3 regions of the Streptomyces sp. E-08 genome follow, and region 1 is predicted to be linked to each of the others. Evidence: riboswitches for the same ligand, from Rfam matches in the RefSeq annotation. Region 1 holds a riboswitch; each other region holds the start of a gene.
The links. Region 1 has a riboswitch for S-adenosylmethionine ahead of ACN9MM_RS11245 (aminotransferase class V-fold PLP-dependent enzyme). Riboswitches for the same ligand answer to the same signal wherever they lie in the genome.
Positions count from the first base shown of each region.

Region 1 (7,641 bases):
CGGTTACTCGCTCCCGGACGACCTGCTCTCCGGCACCGGTGTCCGCTTCATGCAGGGCGCGATCCTGTCCGTGCCGGTCCTCGGCACGTACCTGTCGATGTTCCTGTTCGGCGGCGAGTTCCCCGGCGGCGACTTCGTCGCCCGGTTCTACTCGGCGCACGTGCTGCTGCTCCCCGGCATCATGCTGGGCCTCGTGGTCGCCCACCTCATCCTGGTGTTCGTCCACAAGCACACGCAGTTCGCCGGCCCCGGCCGCACGAACAACAACGTCGTCGGCATGCCGCTGCTGCCCGTGTACATGGCGAAGGCCGGAGGCTTCTTCTTCCTGGTCTTCGGTGTCATCGCGGTCATCGCGGCGATCGCCTCGATCAACCCGATCTGGGCCATCGGCCCGTACCGTCCGGACCAGGTGTCCACCGGCGCCCAGCCCGACTGGTACATGGGCTTCGCCGAGGGTCTGATCCGTGTCATGCCGGGCTGGGAGATCAACCTGTGGGGCCACACGCTGGTCCTCGGCGTGATGATCCCGCTGGCGATCTTCCCGGCGGTCCTCGCGGCCATCGCGGTCTACCCGTTCATCGAGTCGTGGATCACCGGCGACAAGCGCGAGCACCACATCGCGCAGCGCCCGCGCAACGCTCCGACGCGCACCGCCTTCGGTGTCGCCTGGATCACCGCGTACATGATCATGCTCGTGGGTGGTGGAAACGACCTCTGGGCGACCCACTTCCACCTGTCGCTCAACTCGATCACCTGGTTCGTGCGGATCTTCTTCTTCGCCGGTCCGGTCATCGCGTTCGTCGCCACGAAGCGGATCTGCCTCGGCCTCCAGCGCCGCGACAAGGACAAGGTGCTGCACGGCCGCGAGTCGGGCATCATCAAGCGCCTGCCGCACGGTGAGTTCGTCGAGGTCCACGAGCCGCTCAGCCAGGGCGAGCTGCACCGCCTCACGGCGCACGAGCAGTACGACGCCGCGGAGCTGCCGCCGGCCGTCGACGAGAACGGCGTGGAGCGCAAGATCGGCCGCATGGAGAAGCTGCGGGTCAAGCTCAACAAGGGCTACTACGGCGACGACAGCCAGATCGCCAAGCCCACGGTCGAGGAGTACAAGGAGATCCAGAGCGGCCACGGCCACCACTGATCACCTTGAACACCTGACCAGCTGAAGGTCGCCACGGCGAGAGCCCCGTCCATTCGATGGACGGGGCTCTTTGCCGTCCCCGGAGGTCGATAGGGTTAAGCCGTCACCTATTGCGCACGCAACAGACCAGGAGCTGCCATGAGCGCTGCGACCCCCGCTGGAGGACCTACCACGGCGGGCCGCTCCTGGCCCGTCCTGCTGAACGGCCTGCTCGACGGCAGGGACCTCTCCGCCGACGACACCGCCTGGGCGATGGACCTGATCATGAGCGGCGAGGCGACCGACGCGCAGATCGCCGGCTTCATGGTGGCGCTGCGCGCCAAGGGCGAGACCGTGCAGGAGATCACCGGCCTCGTCCGGACCATGTACGCGCACGCCAACGTGATCGAGGTGCCGGGCCCCGCCGTCGACATCGTCGGCACCGGCGGCGACGGCGCCAAGACGGTCAACATCTCCACCATGGCCTCGATCGTGGTCGCCGGCACGGGCGCCAAGGTCGTCAAGCACGGCAACCGGGCCGCGTCCTCCGCCTCCGGTTCCTCCGACGTCCTGGAGAAGCTCGGCATCAACCTCGACCTGACCCCGCGCCGGGTCGCCGAGGTGGCCGAGGAGGCCGGCATCACCATGTGCTTCGCCGTGCGGTTCCACCCCTCGCTGCGGCACGTCGCCGCGGCCCGCGGCCAGCTGGGCATCCGGACCACCTTCAACGTCCTCGGCCCGCTGACCAACCCCGCCAAGGTGCGGGCCCAGGCCGTCGGCGTCGCCGACCCGCGCATGGCGCCCGTCGTCGCCGGGGTCTTCGCCGAGCGCGGCAACTCGGCCCTCGTCTTCCGCGGCGACGACGGCCTGGACGAGCTGACCACCACCTCCACCTCCCGCGTCTGGGTGGTCAAGGACGGCGGCGTCACCGAGGAGCGCTTCGACCCGCGCGACGTCGGCATCGAGCTCGTCCCCCTGGAGGCGCTGCGCGGCGCCGACGCCTCGTACAACGCCGACGTGGCGCGCCGGCTGCTCGCGGGGGAGACCGGTCCGGTACGGGACGCGGTGCTGCTCAACGCGGCGGCGGCGCTCACCGCCCTGGAGCCCGGAGCGGGCACCCTCGTGGAGCAACTCGCCGCGGGCATCGCGAAGGCGGCCGAGTCGATCGACTCCGGCGCGGCCCACCGCACCCTGGAGCGCTGGATCGCCGCCAGCAACGCCTGAGCCTGTGTGAACGGCGTATGTCGACCCCGTCCCGGATGCCGGGACGGGGTTGCGGCGTCCTGATCGACTGGCATAGGTTCTGGAACAGGTCATGAGTGACAGCTGCAAGGCCCCGGCCGGCTGTCCGGCAACCCTCCGTCCGTGGCGGGGTGCCCCGGGTGAAGACCAGGCCGTACGGCAGAAGCCTGCGGCAAGCGCGGACCCCTGCGCGTCACCCTGGGGTCCTTGGTCCTCTAGGGAGCGTTGTCTCGTGAGCAAGCGAATGCGTTAGGGCCCTTCAGGCCCCCTCTCTCCACCCTTCACCCGTACGCGGCACCCTTCGTTCGCGCTGCCCTGCGGGCCCCTTCACGCCTTTTCGCGCCCCTTTCATGCCGGGAGACACCGCTATGTCCGCACGCCCGAACGCCGCCACCGTAGCCACCGTCGACACTGCCGCAGACTCCGCCGAACCCTGCTGCGACGCCCCGCTGCCGGTCCTCGGCCGGGACGTCACCGTCCCGCTCGTCACCGGCGGCGAGGTGACCTACGCGGCGCTCGACTACGCGGCCAGCGCACCGGCGCTCCAGCGGGTCTGGGACGACGTGGCCGCCTACGCCCCCTACTACGGCAGCGTGCACCGCGGCGCCGGCTACCTCTCCCAGCTCTCCACCGACCTCTTCGAGAACAGCCGCGTCACCGTCGCCGAGTTCCTCGACTGCCGCCCCGGCGACCAGGTCGTCTTCACCCGCTCCACCACCGACTCGCTGAACCTGCTCGCCGCCACGATCCCGGCCGGCTGCCAGGTCTTCGTCTTCGAGACCGAGCACCACGCCTCGCTGCTGCCCTGGAGGGACGCCCGCGTCACCTACCTCAACGCGCCGCGCACCCCGGAGCAGGCCGTCGCGACCCTGGAGCGCGCCCTCGCCGACCGCGACCCGTACGGTCCCGCCCTGGTCTGCGTCACCGGCGCCTCCAACGTCACCGGTGAGCTGTGGCCGGTGAAGGAGCTCGCCGCCGCCGCGCACGCCCACGGTGCCCGGATCGTGCTCGACGCCGCCCAGCTCGCCCCCCACCACCCGGTCTCCGTGCGCGAGCTCGACGTGGACTGGGTCGCCTTCTCCGGGCACAAGCTGTACGCGCCCTTCGGCTCCGGCGTCCTCGCCGGCCGCGCCGACTGGCTCCAGGATTCCGAGCCCTACCTCGCGGGCGGCGGCGCCTCCCGCAAGGTGGCACGCCGGGCCGACGGTGGTGTGGACGTGGAGTGGCACACCACCGCGGCCCGGCACGAGGCCGGTTCGCCGAACGTCATCGGCGTCTACTCGATCGCCTCCGCCTGCAAGGCGCTCACCGAGGCCGGCTTCGACTCCCTCGTCGCCCGCGAGCGGCACCTGATCGACACCGTCCGCGCGGGCCTGGCCGAGGTGCCCGAGGTGCGGGTGCTCTCGCTCTTCGGCGACGACGCGCCCCGCGTGGGCGTCATCTCCTTCGTCGTGGAGGGCTGGAACAGCTCCCACTTCGCCGCCGCGCTCTCCGCCGAGTACGGCATCGGCGTCCGCGACGGCCTCTTCTGCGCCCACCCGCTGGTCCGCACCCTGCTCGGCAGCGACCCGCAGGACCCGGGCGAGTGCGGTGCGCCGGAGGCCGCCCCGGGGGAGCGTTCGCTCAACGCCATCCGGGTGAGCTTCGGCGCCGGTACGCCGGACGAGCACGTGGAGCGGTTCGTCGGCGCCGTGAAGGAGCTCGTCCGGGACGGCGCGCAGTGGAAGTACCGCACCGAGGACGGCCGCTGCGTCCCGGACCGCGGCTGATCGGTCACTCGTACGGGTGAAGGGGGCCTCCCGGTCGGGAGGCCCCCTTCGGTCGTGCTCGGGTGCGCGGTGTCAGGACTCCAGGCCGATGGCGAAGGCCGCCTCCAGGTCGTGCTGGGAGTACGTCCGGAACGCGACGTGCGTGTCCGTGGCCTCGACGCCCGGAATCTTGCTGATGCGGCCGGGGATGACGTCGGCGAGGTCGTCGTGGCGCGGGACCCGGACCATGGCGATCAGGTCGTATGTTCCGGTGACCGAGAAGACCTCGCTGACGCTGTCGAGCGCGGCGATCGACTCGGCGATCTCGGGAATGCGGTCCACGCTGGTCTTGATGAGCACGATCGCGGTGATCACGGCTGGCTTTCTCCCTCGGTCGCCGCGGCTGGGACTTTCACTCTATCCCCACCGCGGAAGCGCCCCCAGGCGTAGAGGAAGCCGACGGAGAAGCCCACGACGTGGGCCAGGTAGGCGACGCCGGGTCCGGCGCCCGCCGCCCGCGCGGCCATCCACTGGAGCGTGAACCAGAAGATCAGCACGATCCAGGCGGGGAAGCGCAGCGGCAGGAAGAACAGGAAGGGGAAGAGGCTCGTGACCCGGGAGCGCGGGAAGAGGAAGAGGAACGCCCCGAGCACCGCGGAGATCGCCCCGGAGGCGCCGACCAGGGTCTGCTCGCTGTCCGCGTGCGCCACCGCGTACCCGAGCAGGGCGACATAGCCGGTCCCCAGGTAGAAGAGGCAGAACTCGACGGGCCCCATGCGTTCCTCGGCCATCGCGCCGAAGACGTACAGGAACAGCATGTTTCCCAGCAGGTGGAGCCAGCTGCCGTGGACGAAGAGCGCGGTCAGCGGGGTGAGCAGGGCCCTGGAGTCGCCGCTCATCAGCTCGGCGGGGACGACGCCCCAGCGGCGGAAGTAGGCGCCCTGGGCCGCCAGGAGCTCGTCGCCCGTGCCGTACCCGGGGCTGAGTCCGGAGACCGGGCTGATCACGAAGAGCAGGCAGCAGGCGGCGATCAGTGCGTACGTCACGGTGGGTCCGCCGCGGGTGCCCCGCCAGGCCCCGAGCGCCGCGCCTCGCCAGTCGATCATGGACAGATCATGGCGTACCGGGGCCGAAGTGGACAGAGTGCCTCGCCGTGTCCCGCCCTCCCCGCGAGGCCTTAGTGTTACGGGCACCACCGACCGCAGTTCGACGGCGCACCGCGGCTCCCGCACCTGGTACCACGCAACAGGAAGAAGGACGGCACCGATGACGACGGTTCCCCTGCCGACCGACGAGACCCGCTGGCGCTGCACGCTCTGCGGCAATCTGACCCGCTTCGACGTGACCCGCTCCTCCAAGGTCGTGGAGTACGTCCATCTGGACCTCGCAGGAGACCCGACGGTCGAGGAGCGGCAGGTGGTCAGTGAGACCATCGAGTCGGTCCGCTGCCGCTGGTGCAACGCGGTGGACCAGATCGAACTGGTGGACAGGCCGGGCGCCGCCTCCTGAGGGACGGCGCGGACGACATAGGGGTGACGGATCGTGGAGCAGCCCGCGCACGGTGGTGAGCCGGCCGGCGCGGCAGGTGACGCTGCCGAGACGCTCGACCACCCGCTGCCGGAAGGCGTACGGCGGCGGGTCGTCGCGCTGGTCGCGGACGCCTTCGGCGGGCTGACCGTCGCGGAGCTGCCCGGACCCCTGCGGCAGTACGCCCGCTTCACCGCGAGCCGGCGGGCCAAGTTCGCCGGCAACGCGATGGCCGCCGCGCTGGAGAGCGACCCGCTCTTCCGGCAGCGGATCGGCGAACGGTTCAAGCAGGGCCAGCCCGAGCTGGCCGGGGCCGTGGAGACCGGCACCCCGCCCGCGGCCGCCGACCCCGTCGACGTGGCGGCGGCCGCCTATGTGCTGCGCCCGCCCGGCTGGGTCAAGCTGGTCGCCGCCGCCGGCGAGGAGGCCCAGCGGGCCGACGCCGAGCGGGCCGACGAGGCCGGACGGCGCGAGCTGGAGCGGCTGCGCGAGGAGCTCGCCGCCGCCCAGGACCGCTCCCGGGGCGAGACCGAGCAGCTCCGGCGCGACCTGGACACCGCCCGCAGGGAAGCGGAATCGCTTCAGCGCAAGCTGCGCAGCGCCCAGAGCGACGTCAAGCGCGGCGAGGCGGCGCTGCGCAAGGTCCAGGGCGAGATCGAGGCCGCGCGCGCGGAGTCGGCGACGCAGGTGTCGGCCGCCGAGAGCGAGACGCGGCGGCTCAGGGCCCGGCTCGGCGAGGTCGAGGCGGCCCTGGAGGCCAGCCGCAGGACCGCCCGCGAGGGGCGCTCGGTGGAGGACATGCGGCTGCGGCTGCTGCTCGACACGGTCCTCGACGCGGCGCAGGGGCTGCGGCGCGAACTCGCGCTGCCGCCCGTCTCGGTGCACCCGGCGGACACCGTGGACGCGGTGGAGCCGGGGCGGATGTCCCCGAAGGACATCGCGGCGCGGGCACTGTCCGAGACGGATCCGGCGCTGCTCGACCAGCTGCTCGCGCTGCCGCAGGCGCATCTGGTCGTCGACGGCTACAACGTCACCAAGACCGGCTATCCGACGATGCCCCTGGAGAAGCAGCGGCTGCGGCTGCTCGGCGGGCTCTCGGCCCTGGCGGCCCGCTCGGGCGCCGAGGTCACCTGTGTCTTCGACGGGGCGGAGCTGGCGGCCCCGGTGCTGCTCGCGCCGCCGCGCGGGGTGCGGGTGCTGTTCTCCAAGCCCGGTGTCACGGCGGACGAGTTGATCCGGCAGCTGGTCCGGGCGGAGCCGCCGGGGCGGCCGGTCGTGGTCGTCTCGACCGACCGCGAGGTGGCCGACGGCGTCGCGAAGGCGGGGGCGCGGCCGGTGGCGTCCGCCTTGTTGCTGAAGCGGCTTTCGCGGCTCTCGTGACACATCGCAACTCCTGAGCGGTATGCCCGAATTCTGGATGGCGCACCGTCAAGTGCTCATCACTGGCCGTGTGATGTATGTAAATAAAGTGGTGCGTGGGCGAGATTTTTGCCAGTGGGATTTGAACTGATCACAACTTGGTCACTAGGGTCGAGCCTCGAACCTTCGCGCGGTTGATCACCCATCCGGGGTGGCGGCGGAGGAACCGCCTGCCCGTGACCGGTTGGGCGGCTCTGAGGAAGAAGGAGCTCGCCTTCGTGGCGTCCCACCGTCGTCCCAAGCAGCCGAGCCGTACCCGTGTGACCGTGTTCACCGCGGCCGCGGCCGCTGCAGTCGCCCTCTCCGCCCAGTCCGGTGCCCAGGCCGCCCCCGCGCAGCCGAAGATCGACGACGTCAAGTCGAAGGTCGACAAGCTGAACCACGAGGCCGAAGAGGCCACGGAGCAGTACAACCTGGCCGACGAGCGCCGCGGCAAGCTGCAGAAGGAGATCGGCCAGCTCCAGGACAAGGTGGCCCGGGGTCAGCAGGAGCTCAACACCCTGCGGGACCAGATCGGTTCGGTCGCCAGCGCCCAGTACCGCTCCGGCGGCATCGACCCGGCGCTCCAGCTCTTCCTCTCCGCCG
Region 1 covers NZ_CP183971.1:2,457,489-2,465,129, reverse strand. Annotated here, with positions in the region: gene ACN9MM_RS11255 (cytochrome b) at 1-1,141, shown strand, start outside; gene trpD (anthranilate phosphoribosyltransferase) at 1,280-2,344, shown strand; SAM riboswitch class IV at 2,432-2,547, shown strand; gene ACN9MM_RS11245 (aminotransferase class V-fold PLP-dependent enzyme) at 2,731-4,131, shown strand; gene ACN9MM_RS11240 (Lrp/AsnC family transcriptional regulator) at 4,204-4,485, opposite strand; gene ACN9MM_RS11235 (rhomboid family intramembrane serine protease) at 4,482-5,216, opposite strand; gene ACN9MM_RS11230 (hypothetical protein) at 5,377-5,619, shown strand; gene ACN9MM_RS11225 (NYN domain-containing protein) at 5,653-7,017, shown strand; gene ACN9MM_RS11220 (NlpC/P60 family protein) at 7,275-7,641, shown strand, end outside.

Region 2 (7,641 bases), 2.2 Mb from region 1:
CTCCGCCCACGCGCGCGTGTGGAAGCCGAGGCGGTCCGCGCCGAGCATCCCGCCGAGGAGTTCCTCGCGGATGTCCGCCGGGAGCATCCCCAGGTACGCGGGCGACGCCCAGGGCGTGTGCGTGAAGTGGGCGATGCGCAGGTCGGGGCGGAGGGCCCTGAGCTGCCCCGGGACCAGGGCCAGGTGATAGTCCTGGACCAGGACCGCCGCGCCCTGTGCCGCCTCCGCCGCCAGCGCCTCGGCGAAGGCGCGGTTGTAGGCCCGGTACGACTCCCAGCGGCGGCGGAACTCCGCGTCGAAGACCGGTTCGCGCGGGATGTCGTACAGGTGGTGGTGGAGGAACCACAGCACCGAGTTCGCGATGCCGTTGTACGCGTCCGCGTACACGGCCGGATCGATGTCCAGCATCCGCACGCCCGGCTCGGCCGTCCCGCGCCGCACCGCCTCGCGGTCGCCCGCCCCGAGGGCCGCGCACACCCAGAGGCTCTCCTGCGCGTCGATGGTGCTCAGGGCCGACGCCAGGCCGCCGCCGCCCTTGCGGGCGTCGAGCGAGCCGTCCTCGCCGAGCACGTACGAGACCGGGCCCCGGTTGGATGCCACGAGCACAGTAGCCATGTGGCGAACCTAGCCCGTCTCGTAAACGCTCAAACGTACGTATACGAGACGGGCTGATTCGGCCACGGGCAGTCATCGCAGGTCAGTCGCGTCGGCCGCGCATCGCCGCCTTCGCCACCAGGCCAGTCGCCGCCAGCGCCACCGCGAGCGCGCCGAGCAGCCAGAGACGCTCGCCGCTGCTTCCCGTCTCCGCCATGGAGCCGGAGCCGGAGCCGGAGCCGGAGCCGGAGCCGGAGCCGGAGTCGGAGTCGGAGCCGGTGCCGGAGCCGTCGCCCGCGACGGAGTGCCGGTCGCCCTGCGGGCCGGGGGCCGGGGGAGCCGGGGAGGGCGGAGCCACCGAGACGGTGGGCGGGGTGCTCGGTTCCGGGGAGGGGGGCTCCGGCTCCTGCTCCGCCTGTGCCGCGGCCGGGGTCGGGGCCGTCGGGGTCGGCTTCGGGGCGTCGAGCTTCGGGGTCGCCGAGCAGGACGGGTCCCGGCTGCCGTCTCCGCAGTTCGAGCGCGGGCTCTGCACCACCACGCCGTCGCGGAGCCGCCCGTCGCCCGTCGCCGGGTCCTTGATCTTCACCGAGTAGGTGACCGTCGCCGTCCTTCCGGCCGGGATGGTCCCCGCGTACCCGATCCTCGGCTTCTCGTACGAGACCCTGCCGAGGTCCGTCCGCACGTCGCCGTTGTAGTCGGCGTCGTCCAGGATCCCGGTCAGGTCGTCGCCGAACCTCGCGTCCGGGTAGTCGGTCCCGCCGACGTTCTTCGCGGTGATCGTGTACGTGAGGGTGTCGCCCGGCCTCACCGTGCGGGGGTGCGCCGTCTTGGCGATCTCCAGGTCCGGGACCGGCACCGAGAAGGCGAGCCCGGACGGCACGTACGTGTCGCCGCTGGTGGAGAAGGTGAGGTCCGCCGAGGTCGCGCCCGGCGGGACGGCGCCGGCCGGGACGTCGAAGGCCTTGGCGTCGATGCTCAGGTTGTCGGTCGGCTTCGGGGAGACCGCGCCGTCGTCCACGCCGACGAAGAAGTTGCCGGTGTTGCCGGTGTGGGCCTCGGTGACGTTCTTCCCGTCCACGCGGAACGTGTCGCCCGGCGTGTTCCGGTCGCCCTCGAACGCGGTCACGCTCGCGCGTACCGTGCCGGGGCCCCGGCGGAAGCCGTCCACGGTGATCGTGGTCGCGGGGGACGTGGAGCGCTGGAGGACGTGGCCGCCGTAGACGTGGACGCTGCGCCGCTCGGGGGCCTTCACCGGGTCGGGGCCCGGGAACCTGTGGACGACCGTGAGGGACCAGCCCGCCACGCAGCCCTTGCCGCTCGGCGCCCACAGGTTGCCGACCGCCACCCGCGCGTCCGTCCCCGAGACGCCCGCGAAGGCGGCCGTCACGTCGGACTCGCCCGTGTAGTAGTGCGGGCCGCCGGTGTCGGCCGGGTCGGCGACCATGCTGTCGATCGAGACCGGGGCCGCCGCCCCGGCCCCGACCCTGATCACCGGGGCCGTCGTCGTCGGGTCGCCGGGGGACCGCCCGACGTCCGCGCCGGAGAGGTCGCAGCGCTTCAGCAGGGCGCCGCCCGGGCCCCTGTACGTGCCGTCGTTGCCGCCCCAGAAGAGGCGCGCGTACGCCACCTCGGCGCCCGCCGGGATCCTCACGTGGCCGGTGCTGGAGCCGAAGCCGGCGTTCCCGGTGCCCGCCGCGTCGATCCGCCGCATCACGAAGGTGTTGTTGTCGTCCGAGCCCTGGCCCGACGCCGCCGTCGCGCAGCGCGCCGCCAGGTCCGCCGGGGCGTCCGGGCAGCCCATGACCGTGTTGCCGATCGTGGTGAAGTCGCCGTACAGCGACGCGTCGTACCGCTTGCCGAAGGGCTCGATCACGTCCGCGGCGGCCGGGGCGGCCACCGCGGCCGCGAGCGAGCCCGCCGTGAGCCCGATGGCCGCGAGCACCCTGCCCAGGTGATGTTGTCTGAAGCGCATAAAAGGGCAATTTATGCAAAACGGATCATCATGGGGCGTCACGCCACGCGGCGCTGCGCGTACTCCGTGATCTCGGCCATCGGCGGCCGCTCCTCGGTGTCCACCGCGTACGTCCGCGGCTCGAAGCCCTTCTCGCCCCGCTCGAACTGCGTCAGCCTCGGCCGGACCAGGTGCCCCCGCGACAGCCGCAGCTGCGCCGTCCGGTAGATCGCCGCCGCCATCCGGCCCAGCGCGAGACCGTCCTGGTGCCGGTGCTTGCGCACGCCCACGTCCACCTGGGCGAGCGCGTCCAGGCCCACCGTGTGCAGGGCGTCCACGAGCAGCCCCAGCTCCACTCCGTAACCGACCGGGAACGGCAGCCGTTCGAGCAGCGAGCGCCGCGCCGCGTACTCGCCGCCCAGCGGCTGCACGAAGCCCGCCAGCTGCGGCCAGTGCAGGTTGAGGAGCGGGCGGGCCACCAGTTCGGTGACCCGGCCGCCCTGGGCAGGGGTCCTGCCGGAGGCGAGCCCGTCGGGTTCGGCCCCGAAGGGGCGGTCGTACATCGCCTTCACGAAGTCCACGTCCGGGTCGGTGAGCAGCGGGCCCACGATCCCCGTCACGAAGTCCGCCGAGAAGTCCCGCAGGTCCGCGTCCACGAAGCACACGACGTCCCCGCTCGTCACCATCAGTGACCGCCAGAGCACCTCGCCCTTGCCGGGGACCGCCGGTATGCGGGGGAGTATCGCGTCCCGCGCGACCACCCGCGCGCCGGCCGCCGCCGCCACCTCCGCCGTACGGTCCGTGGAGCCCGAGTCGATCACCACCAGCTCGTCGACGAGCGGCACCGCCTCGGTCATCAGCTCGCGCCGGATCACGGAGACGATGTCCCCGACCGTCGCCTCCTCGTTCAGCGCGGGCAGGACGACGCTGACCCTCGTGTTCCGCTTGGCGGCGAGGATCCGCTCCAGCGGCCGGTCCGCCACGGACCAGGACCGCCGGTCCAGCCAGCGCTCCACCTCTTCCAGCACGTGATCTCCATCTCGCGGTTCGGACGGCCGGTCCAGGGTTCCGGGCCTTCGGTTACAGTCTTGAACAACGCGGATGCCCGATGCACGTCGGGGTGCCGCCCGCGTCGGAGCGCAGGAACGAAAGTCCACCGCGCTTCACAATCGAATACCGCTCATCCAGAGGGGCAGAGGGAAACGGCCCGTTGAAGCCCCGGCAACCCTCCAGTCGGTTCGTCTCGTCCTCCAGCGAGGTCCCCGACTAGGGAAGGTGCCAAATCCGTCTCATGGCGAAAAATTCGTCATGGGAAAGATGAGGAGAAAGGGCCTCGCCTCCATGGCTGTTCAGACCGTCGCACCCACCAACGTCGACCTCGGTCCCGCGTCCGGGCTTTCCTGTCGCGAATGCGGTGAAGTCTTCCCGCTCGGCCCGATCTTCGCCTGCGAACTCTGCTTCGGACCGCTCGAAGTCGCGTACGACCTCCCCACCGGTGACCCCGAGGCGCTGCGCAAGCAGATCGAGGCCGGCCCCGCCAACATCTGGCGCTACGCCCCGCTGCTGCCCGTCCCCGCCGACGTCGCCGAGAAGCCGAACCTGAACCCCGGCTGGACCAAGCTCGTCCGGGCCGACAACCTCGCCGCCGCGATCGGCGTCGCCCCCGGCAAGCTCTTCGTCAAGGACGACTCCGGCAACCCGACCCACTCCTTCAAGGACCGGGTCGTCGCCCAGGCGCTCGAAGCCGCCCGCGCCTTCGGCTTCACCACCCTCTCCTGCTCCTCCACCGGCAACCTGGCCGGCGCCGTCGGCGCCGCCGCCGCCCGCGCCGGCTTCCGCTCCTGCGTGTTCATCCCGCACGACCTGGAGCAGGGCAAGGTCGTCATGGCCGGTGTCTACGGCGGTGACCTCGTCGCCATCGAGGGCAACTACGACGACGTCAACCGCTTCTGCTCCGAGCTCATCGGCGACCCGCTCGGCGAGGGCTGGGGCTTCGTGAACGTCAACCTCCGCCCGTACTACGGCGAGGGCTCCAAGACGCTCGCGTACGAGATCTGCGAGCAGCTCGGCTGGGTCATCCCCGACCAGCTCGTCATCCCGATCGCCTCCGGCTCCCAGCTCACCAAGATCGACAAGGGCCTGCAGGAGCTCATCAAGCTGGGCCTCGTCGAGGACAAGCCGTACAAGATCTTCGGCGCCCAGGCCGAGGGCTGCTCCCCGGTCTCCGCCGCCTTCAAGGCCGGTCACGACGTCGTCCGCCCGCAGAAGCCGAACACGATCGCCAAGTCGCTCGCGATCGGCAACCCGGCCGACGGCCCGTACGTCCTCGACATCGCCCGCCGCACCGGCGGCGCCGTGGAGGACGTGAACGACGAGCAGGTCGTCGAGGCCATCAAGATCCTCGCCCGCACCGAGGGCATCTTCGCGGAGACCGCGGGCGGCGTGACCGTCGGCGTCACCAAGAAGCTCGTCGAGGCCGGTCTCATCGACCCGGACCTCACCACCGTCGTCCTCAACACCGGCGACGGACTCAAGACCCTGGACGCGGTGGCCGACACCTCTCAGGCGACCGTCACCATCCGCCCGAGCCTGGAGGCGTTCCGCGACGCCGGCCTGGCCGTCTGAGTCCGTCCCCTCCTGGCCCACCGAAAGGTTCCGAAGACATGGCCGTGAACGTCCGCATCCCCACCATCCTCCGCACCTACACGGGCGGGCAGTCCGAGGTCCAGGCCGAGGGCGCGACCCTCGCCGAGGTCATCGCGGACCTGGAGAAGAACCACACGGGCATCGCCGCCCGCGTCCTGGACGACCAGGGCAAGCTGCGCCGCTTCGTCAACGTCTACGTCAACGACGACGACGTGCGCTTCGAGCAGGGCCTGGAGACGGCCACCCCGGCCGGCGCGGGCGTCTCGATCATCCCGGCCGTCGCCGGAGGCTGCTGAGCCTTACCCGTCGGTACGAATTGCCCCTTCCGCGCGATAAGCGGAGGGGGCAATTCTGCATGGTTGAGCGAGGTAGAGTTGGGGAAGTCCCCTCCGCTGCTCATGCCGGCCGCATATGAGAATGCGTCCCCGCACGACAAGAAGCAGCCAAAGTGCCTGCGCGTTGTGTACGTTCTGCGCGCTTTGCCGGGCCCGACTTGCCCCGTAATTCCGGGGATTATCCCCAATTCCCCTTTCCGGGACGCCCAGAATTCTCGGTCGAATGACCTGTTGCAGAGGGCAGTTGGGCAGATACATTCAGCGGCGGTCGACGCGTTCCGGCGCAGGGTCTGACCCGGGTCCGCGAGGTGCGGGTCCCGCGCAAGGGCCAGTAATAGGGGAGTTAGGCATGGCTCAGGGCACCGTCAAGTGGTTCAACGCGGAGAAGGGCTACGGCTTCATCGCGGTAGACGGTGGTGCGGATGTTTTCGTCCACTACAGCGCGATCCAGATGGATGGCTACCGCAGCCTCGAAGAGGGCCAGCGGGTCGAGTTCGAGATCTCGCAGGGCCAGAAGGGTCCGCAGGCGGACATGGTCAAGCTCGCCGTCTGAGCGCGGCGCGATCGGCCACCGACGCAACGCCGTCGAGGGGTCCGCATCCCTGAGGGGATGCGGACCCCTCGTGCGTTCCCGAACCTCGTCCGCGAGGTGCCCGATCCACGAGAGTCGCTTGCACTCGCATGGGTCGAGTGCTAATCATTGGCGTTAGCACTCGGAAGGTGAGAGTGCTTACGAGGATCGGGCAGACGAGGCCCGCGGCCAGGTGGGGCAAGGAACCGCCGGGCACGCAGGCCGTCCGTCGCGGGCGTCGGCGCGGTCCTGGAGCGTTATCCACCCCATGTCCGGGAGGACCACTTCACATGGCCAAGATCATCGCGTTCGACGAGGAGGCCCGGCGCGGTCTCGAGCGCGGCATGAACCAGCTCGCTGACGCCGTCAAGGTCACCCTCGGCCCGAAGGGCCGCAACGTCGTCCTCGAGAAGAAGTGGGGCGCCCCCACGATCACCAACGATGGTGTCTCCATCGCCAAGGAGATCGAGCTCGAGGACCCGTACGAGAAGATCGGCGCCGAGCTGGTCAAGGAAGTCGCCAAGAAGACGGACGACGTCGCCGGCGACGGTACGACCACCGCCACCGTTCTCGCCCAGGCGCTCGTCCGCGAGGGCCTCCGCAACGTCGCCGCCGGTGCCAACCCGATGGCCCTCAAGCGCGGTATCGAGAAGGCCGTCGAGGCCGTCTCCGGCGCCCTGCTCGAGCAGGCGAAGGATGTCGAGACCAAGGAGCAGATCGCTTCCACGGCCTCCATCTCCGCCGCCGACACCCAGATCGGCGAGCTCATCGCCGAGGCGATGGACAAGGTCGGCAAGGAAGGCGTCATCACCGTCGAGGAGTCCCAGACCTTCGGTCTGGAGCTGGAGCTCACCGAGGGCATGCGCTTCGACAAGGGCTACATCTCGGCGTACTTCGCCACCGACATGGAGCGCATGGAGTCGTCGCTCGACGACCCGTACCTCCTGATCGTCAACTCCAAGATCTCCTCCGTGAAGGACCTCCTTCCGCTCCTGGAGAAGGTCATGCAGTCGGGCAAGCCGCTGCTGATCATCGCCGAGGACGTCGAGGGCGAGGCCCTGTCGACCCTGGTCGTCAACAAGATCCGCGGCACCTTCAAGTCCGTCGCGGTCAAGGCCCCGGGCTTCGGCGACCGCCGCAAGGCCATGCTGAACGACATCGCCATCCTCACGGGCGGCACGGTCATCTCCGAGGAGGTCGGCCTCAAGCTCGAGAACGCGGGCCTGGACCTGCTCGGCCGCGCCCGCAAGGTCGTCATCACCAAGGACGAGACCACCATCGTCGACGGTGCCGGTGACAGCGAGCAGGTCGCCGGTCGCGTGAACCAGATCCGCGCCGAGATCGAGAACTCCGACTCGGACTACGACCGCGAGAAGCTCCAGGAGCGCCTCGCGAAGCTGGCCGGCGGCGTGGCCGTCATCAAGGCCGGTGCCGCGACCGAGGTCGAGCTCAAGGAGCGCAAGCACCGCATCGAGGACGCCGTTCGCAACGCGAAGGCGGCCGTCGAGGAGGGCATCGTCGCCGGCGGTGGCGTGGCCCTGCTC
Region 2 covers NZ_CP183971.1:4,707,065-4,714,705, forward strand. Annotated here, with positions in the region: gene ACN9MM_RS21740 (alpha,alpha-trehalose-phosphate synthase (UDP-forming)) at 1-615, opposite strand, end outside; gene ACN9MM_RS21745 (DUF11 domain-containing protein) at 698-2,566, opposite strand; gene ACN9MM_RS21750 (glucosyl-3-phosphoglycerate synthase) at 2,605-3,573, opposite strand; SAM riboswitch class I at 3,723-3,869, shown strand; gene thrC (threonine synthase) at 3,863-5,170, shown strand; gene ACN9MM_RS21760 (MoaD/ThiS family protein) at 5,209-5,487, shown strand; gene ACN9MM_RS21765 (cold-shock protein) at 5,876-6,079, shown strand; gene groL (chaperonin GroEL) at 6,388-7,641, shown strand, end outside.
Region 2: it holds a riboswitch for S-adenosylmethionine, as region 1 does, so the genes downstream of both, thrC (threonine synthase) here and ACN9MM_RS11245 (aminotransferase class V-fold PLP-dependent enzyme) in region 1, are expected to answer to the same signal.

Region 3 (7,641 bases), 6.0 Mb from region 1:
CTGCCCCGCGCCGTACGCCGTGGCGGACTCCTCCGCCCGTTCCAGCGCCGCCAGGGCGGCCGCCAGCAGATCGAGACCGAGGGCCAGTCCGAACGCGTCGCCGATCGTCTGCTTGCCCCGCAGCATCGACCTCGCGTGGGCGGCGGCGTCGGCCGAGCGCTTCTCGCTCAGCGCTATCACCGCCAGCTGGTACTCGGCGTAGGACCGGGTCCAGTGTTCTCCCGCCGACACGGAGTCCGCCCGCAGGGCCTCCGCCTCGGCACGTGCCCGGCGAAGGGAGCCCGACGCCGTCAGCGCGAACACGCGGACCAGCCGGCACCGGGCCGCCGCAGGCGTGTCCCCCGCGAGGAGCGCCAGCGCCCGATCCGCGGCGTCGACGACCTTCAGGGGTTCTCCGCGGAGCAGCATGACGAGGCCCAGGAGGTAGGTGGCGTCCGCGAGCAGCTCCGGGTCCGCGCCGGCCAGCGCCTGTTCCCGTGCTCGTGCGCCGAGCCGGGCGGCCGACTCGTACTCCCCGCGGAGGCAGCGCACCACTCCAAGGGCCCAGCACGCCCGTGCCAAGGTGTCGGCGGGTTCGGCGACGAGCTGCAGGCACTCCTCCAAATAGTGTCCGGCCTCGTGCAGTTGGCCGCAGCAGGCCCAGAAGAAGCCGAGCTTCCCGGCCATCGCCGCCGCCAGTGGGGGATCGGTGGCGAGCAGGTGGTCGAGTGCGGCGCACAGGTCGCCGAAGCAGCTGACCAGCCGGGTGTAGGCCTCTGCCTGGCGGGGCCCCCACCAGTCACGCTGGGCGGACGCGGCGAGCTCGTGGAAGCGCCACGCGTGACGGTCGGCGGTCGCCCGCGTCTCGGCGAGCTCCGCGAGCCACATGGCCCCGTACTCGCGTACGGTGTCGAGCATCCGCAGCCGGCCGTCGTGCACCGTGACGATGCTCTTGCGCCGCAGCCCGGCGAGAGCCTTCTCCACCGCGGCACCGGTCAACGGTCCGCCGCCGCACACCCGTACGACGTCCTCCGGAGCGGCGTCGGTTCGGAACACCGACAGCCTCGCCCACAGCAGCCGCTCATGCGGCTCGCACAGCTCGTGACTCCACCCGATCGTGGTGAGCAGCGCACGGTGACGCGCCGGGCGCACCGTGCTCTCCGAGCCTGCCGTGAGCGCGAGCCTGCCGCGCAGCACCCTGGCCATGATGCGTACCGGCCTGTCCGAGAGCTGTGCGGCGGCCAGTTCCAGGGCCAGGGGAATGCCCTCGAGCCAGTGGCACACCTCGCTCGCGGCCAGTCTCTCCTCGGGACTCTCCAGCGCTACGCCGACCGCCGCCGCCCGTGCGGCGAAGAGCTCCATCGCGTCCGAGTCCAGCGAGAGCGGGCCCAGGGGGACGAGCGCCTCGCCGACCGTGCCCAGCGGCTCCCGGCTGGTGGTGAGCACCACGAGCGCGGGGCAGCGGGCGAGCAGTGTCTCCACCAGCGCCGCGCACTCGGCGACCAGGTGCTCGCAGGAGTCGAGGACGAGCAGAACGCGACGCGCTCCGAGCCAGGTGGCCAGCGCGTCGAGGGGGTCCCGCGCCGAATGGTCCGACAGGCCGCACGCGTCCGCCACCAGCGGGATGAGGAGGGTCCCGCTGCCCAGCGACCACAGCGGGGCCCAGAGCACGCTCTCGAAGGCCTCGGGCGGGAGAAGACTCGCGGTCCGCGCCGCGAGGCGGGACTTCCCGACCCCGCCGGCCCCCACCAGCGTCACCAGTCTGCTCTGCTCCAACCGGGCGCTCAGCTCGGCGAGTTCATGTTCCCGACCGACGAAAGAACCGCGCTCCGGCGGCATCCGACTCTGCACCCCCGGATTGTGCGCGCGCCGAGCCCCTCCGCGCACCCAGCGGGGCGGACCGAAGGGGACTGTGCCGACGGTCGGACCCAGCGGTGTATGGATCGTGGTGGCTCAGGAACGGGCTGCGCCTCGGGAGGTGCACCGAGGGGGAGCGGGTGCACCCCCTGGACCCCGTCGGCCGTGCTTCACCGGTGGTGGCAGTCCCAGTGCGCCTTCACCCAGACCTTCTCCCAGTGCCCGGGAACGTAGACCCACTTCCCGTGGTGGTCGTGATGGCCCTTGCGCCAGGAGTCGTCATGGTTGACCCACTTCTTCTCCCAGTGGCCCGGGACCCACTTCTTCTCCCAGTGACCCTTCTTCCACTCGCACCGGTCGTGTCGGTCGTGCTGGTTGCCATGGTCGTCGGTCACGACGGACGTGGCGACGGACGACGGGGCGGGAGAGGCCACCGCCGAGCCGGACATGCCGAGCGCGACACCGCCTGCCAACAGGCCGGACGCGGCGGCACCCGCCACCAGTCGGCGGACTCGCATGGTCGTGGTCATGGAACACACCTCCTTCGAACGAGCCGAAATGGGATATCGCGGCGAGAGCCTGCGGGTGAGGAGCCATTCCGACTCGCGCGGCGATTGCCGGAAGCCGTGAGTCTCGCTGTGCACTTCGTAGCGGGTTCGAGGCGGCAGGCACCGTGAAGGGAACGGTGCGCGGAATCCGGGAACGGCCGCGTGCGACACCTTTGTCCCAGTGTGGCACGGTTGCCCTCCGCGCCGCTCTGCTCCGTTGCCGCGCCGGTACAGCGCGGGCGTGACGGGGCGCGTCCGAGGGGATTCGGGCAGCGGCTAGACACTGATGGAGTGATCCTTGGATCGGCCCAGCCTTGCGTGGCCGATGACGCACAGTGGCTCACTGAGGACTGGGTGTGTCACCGGAGGCGCCCAGAGGGCTGGGTGTGTCACCGGAGAAGCCCAGGAGAGGAGCGCGATCGCGGTGCCCCTGCTCGGAAGGCTGCGTACGAAGGCAGGCGATGCGCTCCTGCGGCGCGTGGCCGGTCCGGCGGCACACCGGAAGCGCGCCCGCATCCATGACACACCGGGGCCGCGCTGGTTCGCTCCGGACAGGCCGGTGCGGACCGTGCACGCCGATGCCTCGATGTACGTCGGCGGCCTTGCCGCGCTTCTGCTCCAGTCCCTGCACCCTGTCGCCATGGCGGCTGTCTGGGCGCACTCGGGTTTCCGCGGTGATCCGTGGGGCCGCCTGCAGCGGACCAGTACCTTCCTGGCGGAGACCACGTTCGGCACGGCGCGGGATGCCGAGCGGGCGGTGGAGCGGGTGCGCGGGGTGCACGCGAGGGTGACCGGGCGCACGGCGGGCGGAGTGCCCTACCGTGCTTCCGATCCGTCGTTGTTGTCCTGGGTGCACATGGCCGAGACGTACTGCTTCCTGGAGGCTCATCGACGCTACGGCCTGCATCCGCTGACCGGCGGGCAACAGGACGCGTACGTCGAGGACATGGCGTCGGTCGCCGTGCGGCTGGGCGTCACCGACCCGCCGGAGACCCGTGCCGGTCTCGTCGCAGCTCTCGGCAGCCGGCGCCGCGAGCTGGAGGCGACGGACGAGTCGTCGGCGACGGCCCGGTACCTGCTGGTGTCACCGCCTCTGCCGTGGCCGGCCCGCCTGCCCTACCTCCTGCTGGCGGCAGCCGCCGTGGACCTCTTGCCGTCGTGGGCCCAGGACCTTGTGCCGGTGCCCCGTCGGATCCGGTTCCTCCGCCGTTTCGCGCGACCCGGCGGTCTGGCGGTCACGGCGGCGATCCGCTGGGTGACGCCGCCGCTTCCCTCCGCAGATACCGATCGATGACCGGTACGTACCCTGACGTGCGGCCGTGCCTCGGGAGCCCTCAGGCGGGCTTGCGCCACACGGAGATGTGCTTCGGGGAGTCCTGGACGAAAGGTGTTCCGTCCCAGTCCGCGACGCGACGCTCCAGCTCCAGTCCGGCGATCCGTGCCATCAGGTCGAGCTCCGCCGGCCATGCGTACCGGTGCCGGGAACTGTCCCGGCGGTAGCGGCCGCCTGCGTTGTCGTTCGTACAGCTGTCGCTCGTGTGGCCGTCGCTCGTGAAATGGTGCGAGACGAGGATCTGCTCGACGAGGTCGAAGGTGTCGAAGCCGAGGTGTCGCTCGGAGACGTCGAACGGCACCGCGACCTGGCCCGGCGGCAGCAACCGCAGGGGCGGTACGCCCAGTTCGATGACGAACCGGCCTCCGGGTGCCAGGTGACGCGCGGCGTTGCGGAAGCACTCGACCTGCTCGTCCTGCGTGAGCAGGTTCGTGATGGTGTTGTAGACGAGATAGACCAGGGAGAATTCCCCGGGGACGACGGTCACGGCCATGTCCCCGATGGTCACCGGCAGGGCGTCGGCGTCGACCTTGCGCCGGAGAACGGCCGCCATGTGCTCGGAGAGTTCGATGCCCGTCACCGGCACGCCACGTTCCCGGAGCGGGACGCCCACGCGTCCGGTTCCGATGGCGAACTCCAGTGCCTGGCCGTCTCCGGCGAGGTCGGCGAGGAAGGCGAGAGTCGGTCCGAGGACGGCGGCCGAGGACATCTCGGTCTCCTCGGCGTCGTAGCGGTCGGCGGTCGCGCGGGTCCACAGCTCACTGCTTGTCACGGCCGGCCACTCTGCCCGGCGCGGGGCGTCGCTGTCGACCGATATGCGCTCACCAGGGTCATGCGTGGGAGACGACTTCGGTGAGGCGGTCGGCCGCGGCGACGGCGGCCTTCGCGAGCCGGGCGCCGGGCTGTCGGGTGAGGCGCTGGATCGGGCCGGTGACCGTGACGGCGGCCACGACGCGGTCGGACGGGCCGCGGACCGGCGCCGAGACGGAGGCCATTCCGGGCTCGCGCTCACCGATCGACTGGGCCCAGCCCCGGCGCCGTACGCCACTGAGGGCGGTGGCCGTGAAGCGAGCACCTTGCAGGCCCTGGTAGAAGCGCTCGGGTTCCTCCCAGGCCAGCAGGACCTGGGCGGCGGAGCCGACCTTCATGGGGAGCGTGGACCCCACCGGCACGATGTCGCGCAGGCCGGACGTCCGCTCGGCTGCGGCGACGCAGACGCGCATCTCGCCCTGGCGGCGGTAGAGCTGCGCACTCTCGCCAGTGGCGTCCCGAAGGGAGGTGAGGACCGGACCGGCTGCGGTCAGCAGGCAGTCCTCGTCCGCGGCAGCCGAGAGCTCGGCAAGGCGAGGGCCGAGGACGAAGCGGCCCTGTACGTCCCTGGCGACCAGACGGTGGCGCTCGAGTGCGATGGCGAGCCGATGGGCCGTGGGCCGTGACAGACCGGTGGACGAGACCAGTCCCGCCAGAGTGGCCGGGCCTGCCGCCAGCGCACCGAGGATCACCGCGGCCTTGTCGAGGACGCCCACACCACTAGAAATATCCGAAATGTCCATGAAAAGGGGTACTCCAGTCTCGGTCGCGCGCGAAGACTCGCGGCGATCTCACGCAGGGAAGGTGGGAATGCTCAGCGGGGAAGAGCCGAAAAGGTCGGCCGATATGCCGCGGCGATCACGAGATGGGTACGCGGAATGCCCGGGACAGGCAGAGCCAGGGCGAAGGACAGCACAGAGAGCACCGTGTCTCCTCATCTTTTCCCACGCCACGTTGGCGCAGGCCGGAGTTGGCACTGATCCCTACGGCGCGGCGCGAACATGGAGCGCCGAGTCGATCGGGGAGTTGCCGGGGCTTCGTAGGGCCGGTCCCTCCACCCCTCTGGATGATTCGCGGAGAACCATACAAGACTCCCGCGGCCACCTGCCACCGGCCTCCTCTTCAGGCGAGCGGCGGGTCAGGCGGGCGGTGCGCGACACCACCCCCGGGTGCCCAAGAGGAGTCAGTGGGGGTGACAGTGCCGGACCGTCGGCGCCGGGATCCCGCCTCCGGCTCCCTCGGTGTCAAGTCCGAGTCGGGTCAACTCATCTGACGTTCCGTCAGGAGTGGCGAGAATCTTGCCTGGACACCCCTACCGGCCGGTTCTACTCTCAAGTCACTTTGCGCGGTTCCCCCACGCACCACACGTACGCACCCCGCTCGACAGCACCCCGCGCACCGCACCATGCGACGACCCGCACCTCCTCGCACCCCACCGTCGATCACCGAGGAGAACTCATGTCCAAGCTGCTCGTCTCCCTCACCGGCCTCGCCGCCGCCGGAGCCCTCGCCTTCGGGGCCAACGGCACGCAGGCCGCCTCCACCACCGTCTTACCTGCCGGCCACTCCTTCGCCGCCAAGCTCACCGGCAAGGCCACCTTCGTCGCCGGGTCGACCACGATGACCTGCACCGTCTCCGCCTCCGTACCGACGAGCGGAGCCAACAACGCCGTCCCCGCAGCCCCCGGCAACCACAACGCCGCGGGCCCCGTCTCCGTCCCCGTCAACCCGCCCAGCTTCAGCGGCTGCAGCACCAGCATCTTCGGCGTGAACGTGACCATCACGAGCAACGCCACCAACGGCCCCTGGACGCTCTCCCTCCAGAACGGCGCCCCCGCCACCGGCGGCTTCACCATCCCCAAGGGCGGCGTCGTCCTCAAGACCAGCGGCCTCGCCAGCTGCACCATCACCGCGTCGCCGGCCGGACCCACCGCCGTCAACGGAAGCTGGGCCAACGGCACCCCGTCCCAGCTGGCGATCGCCAACGCCCCCGTCCCCGCGACCGCCACGGGTGGCTTCCTCTGCCCGACCGGCAACCAGTCCGCGACCTTCAGCGCCACGTACCAGCTCAGCGACACCACGGACCCGTCCCAGCAGATCACGGTGACCGGCTGAGCCGCCGACCGCCCGACCAGAGGGCCGCCTGACCGCCTGACCGGTCGGCCGCCCCGGCGGACCCTGCGCGTCCCGGCCCGGATCACGCGGCAGGGCGCCGACGGCGAGTGACCGTCGCAGCGAACCGGCCTCCGCAGCGGCCCGCCCACCGGCAGACCGGAGGGCGGGCCGTCGGCGGATCCCGGCCCGCACGGGCGGTCGCCGTCCCGCCTCCCCTACCACGACGACTCGCCCCAACCATGGCCTGTATGGCGCACCGAGCTTTTCCTCCCGGGTGACTCCAGTGGCGCGCGTTCCGCGACCACGGGTGTCTGGACGAAGGAAGCGCAGGCAGGAAGTGGGAGAGCATGGAGCGGAAGCACAAGCGCCTCGCGACGCGGTGGGCCGCCGGGGTGGCGGGAGCGGTGTTCGCGATCCTGACGGCCACGGCGATCGTCCTGGTACGGGTCGCCCTGCCGAGCGGCGTCGACGGCGCCGGAGCGACCGTGGACGCGGGGCAGCGGAGCGCCGTGCGGACGGCGCTGGAACTGATCCCCTTCGCAGGCATCGCGTTCCTGTGGTTCATGGGCGCCCTGCGCGAGCAGGGAGGCGACCGTGAGGACAAGTTCGTCTCCACGGTCTTCCTCGGCAGCGGTCTGGTCTTCGTCGCCACGCTCTACGGCGCCGCGGCGGCGGCCTGGAGCACGATCGATGAGGGCGCGCAGGGCTCTTCCTTCGGCCGCGACGTCGCCTACGCCCTGCTGACCACCTACGCCATGCGGATGGCAGCGGTGTTCGTCATCACGACCTCGACCATCGGCCACCGGATCGGCATCCTCCCGCGCCCACTGACCGTCGTCGGCTACCTGGCGGGCCTGACGCTGCTCGTGGTGGGAGCGAGTGTTCCCTGGTCGGAGCTGGTCTTCCCGGCCTGGGTGCTGGTACTCAGCCTGAACATCCTGTGGGGCCGGCACCCCGCCGCGTCGCGGCCCGCCACCTCGACCTGATCGGGCCGGACCG
Region 3 covers NZ_CP183971.1:8,418,697-8,426,337, forward strand. Annotated here, with positions in the region: gene ACN9MM_RS38545 (ATP-binding protein) at 1-1,830, opposite strand, end outside; gene ACN9MM_RS38550 (hypothetical protein) at 2,007-2,366, opposite strand; gene ACN9MM_RS38555 (oxygenase MpaB family protein) at 2,815-3,678, shown strand; gene ACN9MM_RS38560 (class I SAM-dependent DNA methyltransferase) at 3,719-4,489, opposite strand; gene ACN9MM_RS38565 (IclR family transcriptional regulator) at 4,548-5,270, opposite strand; SAM riboswitch class I at 5,459-5,600, opposite strand; gene ACN9MM_RS38570 (hypothetical protein) at 5,986-6,642, shown strand; gene ACN9MM_RS38575 (hypothetical protein) at 6,990-7,628, shown strand.
Region 3: it holds a riboswitch for S-adenosylmethionine, as region 1 does, so the genes downstream of both, ACN9MM_RS38565 (IclR family transcriptional regulator) here and ACN9MM_RS11245 (aminotransferase class V-fold PLP-dependent enzyme) in region 1, are expected to answer to the same signal.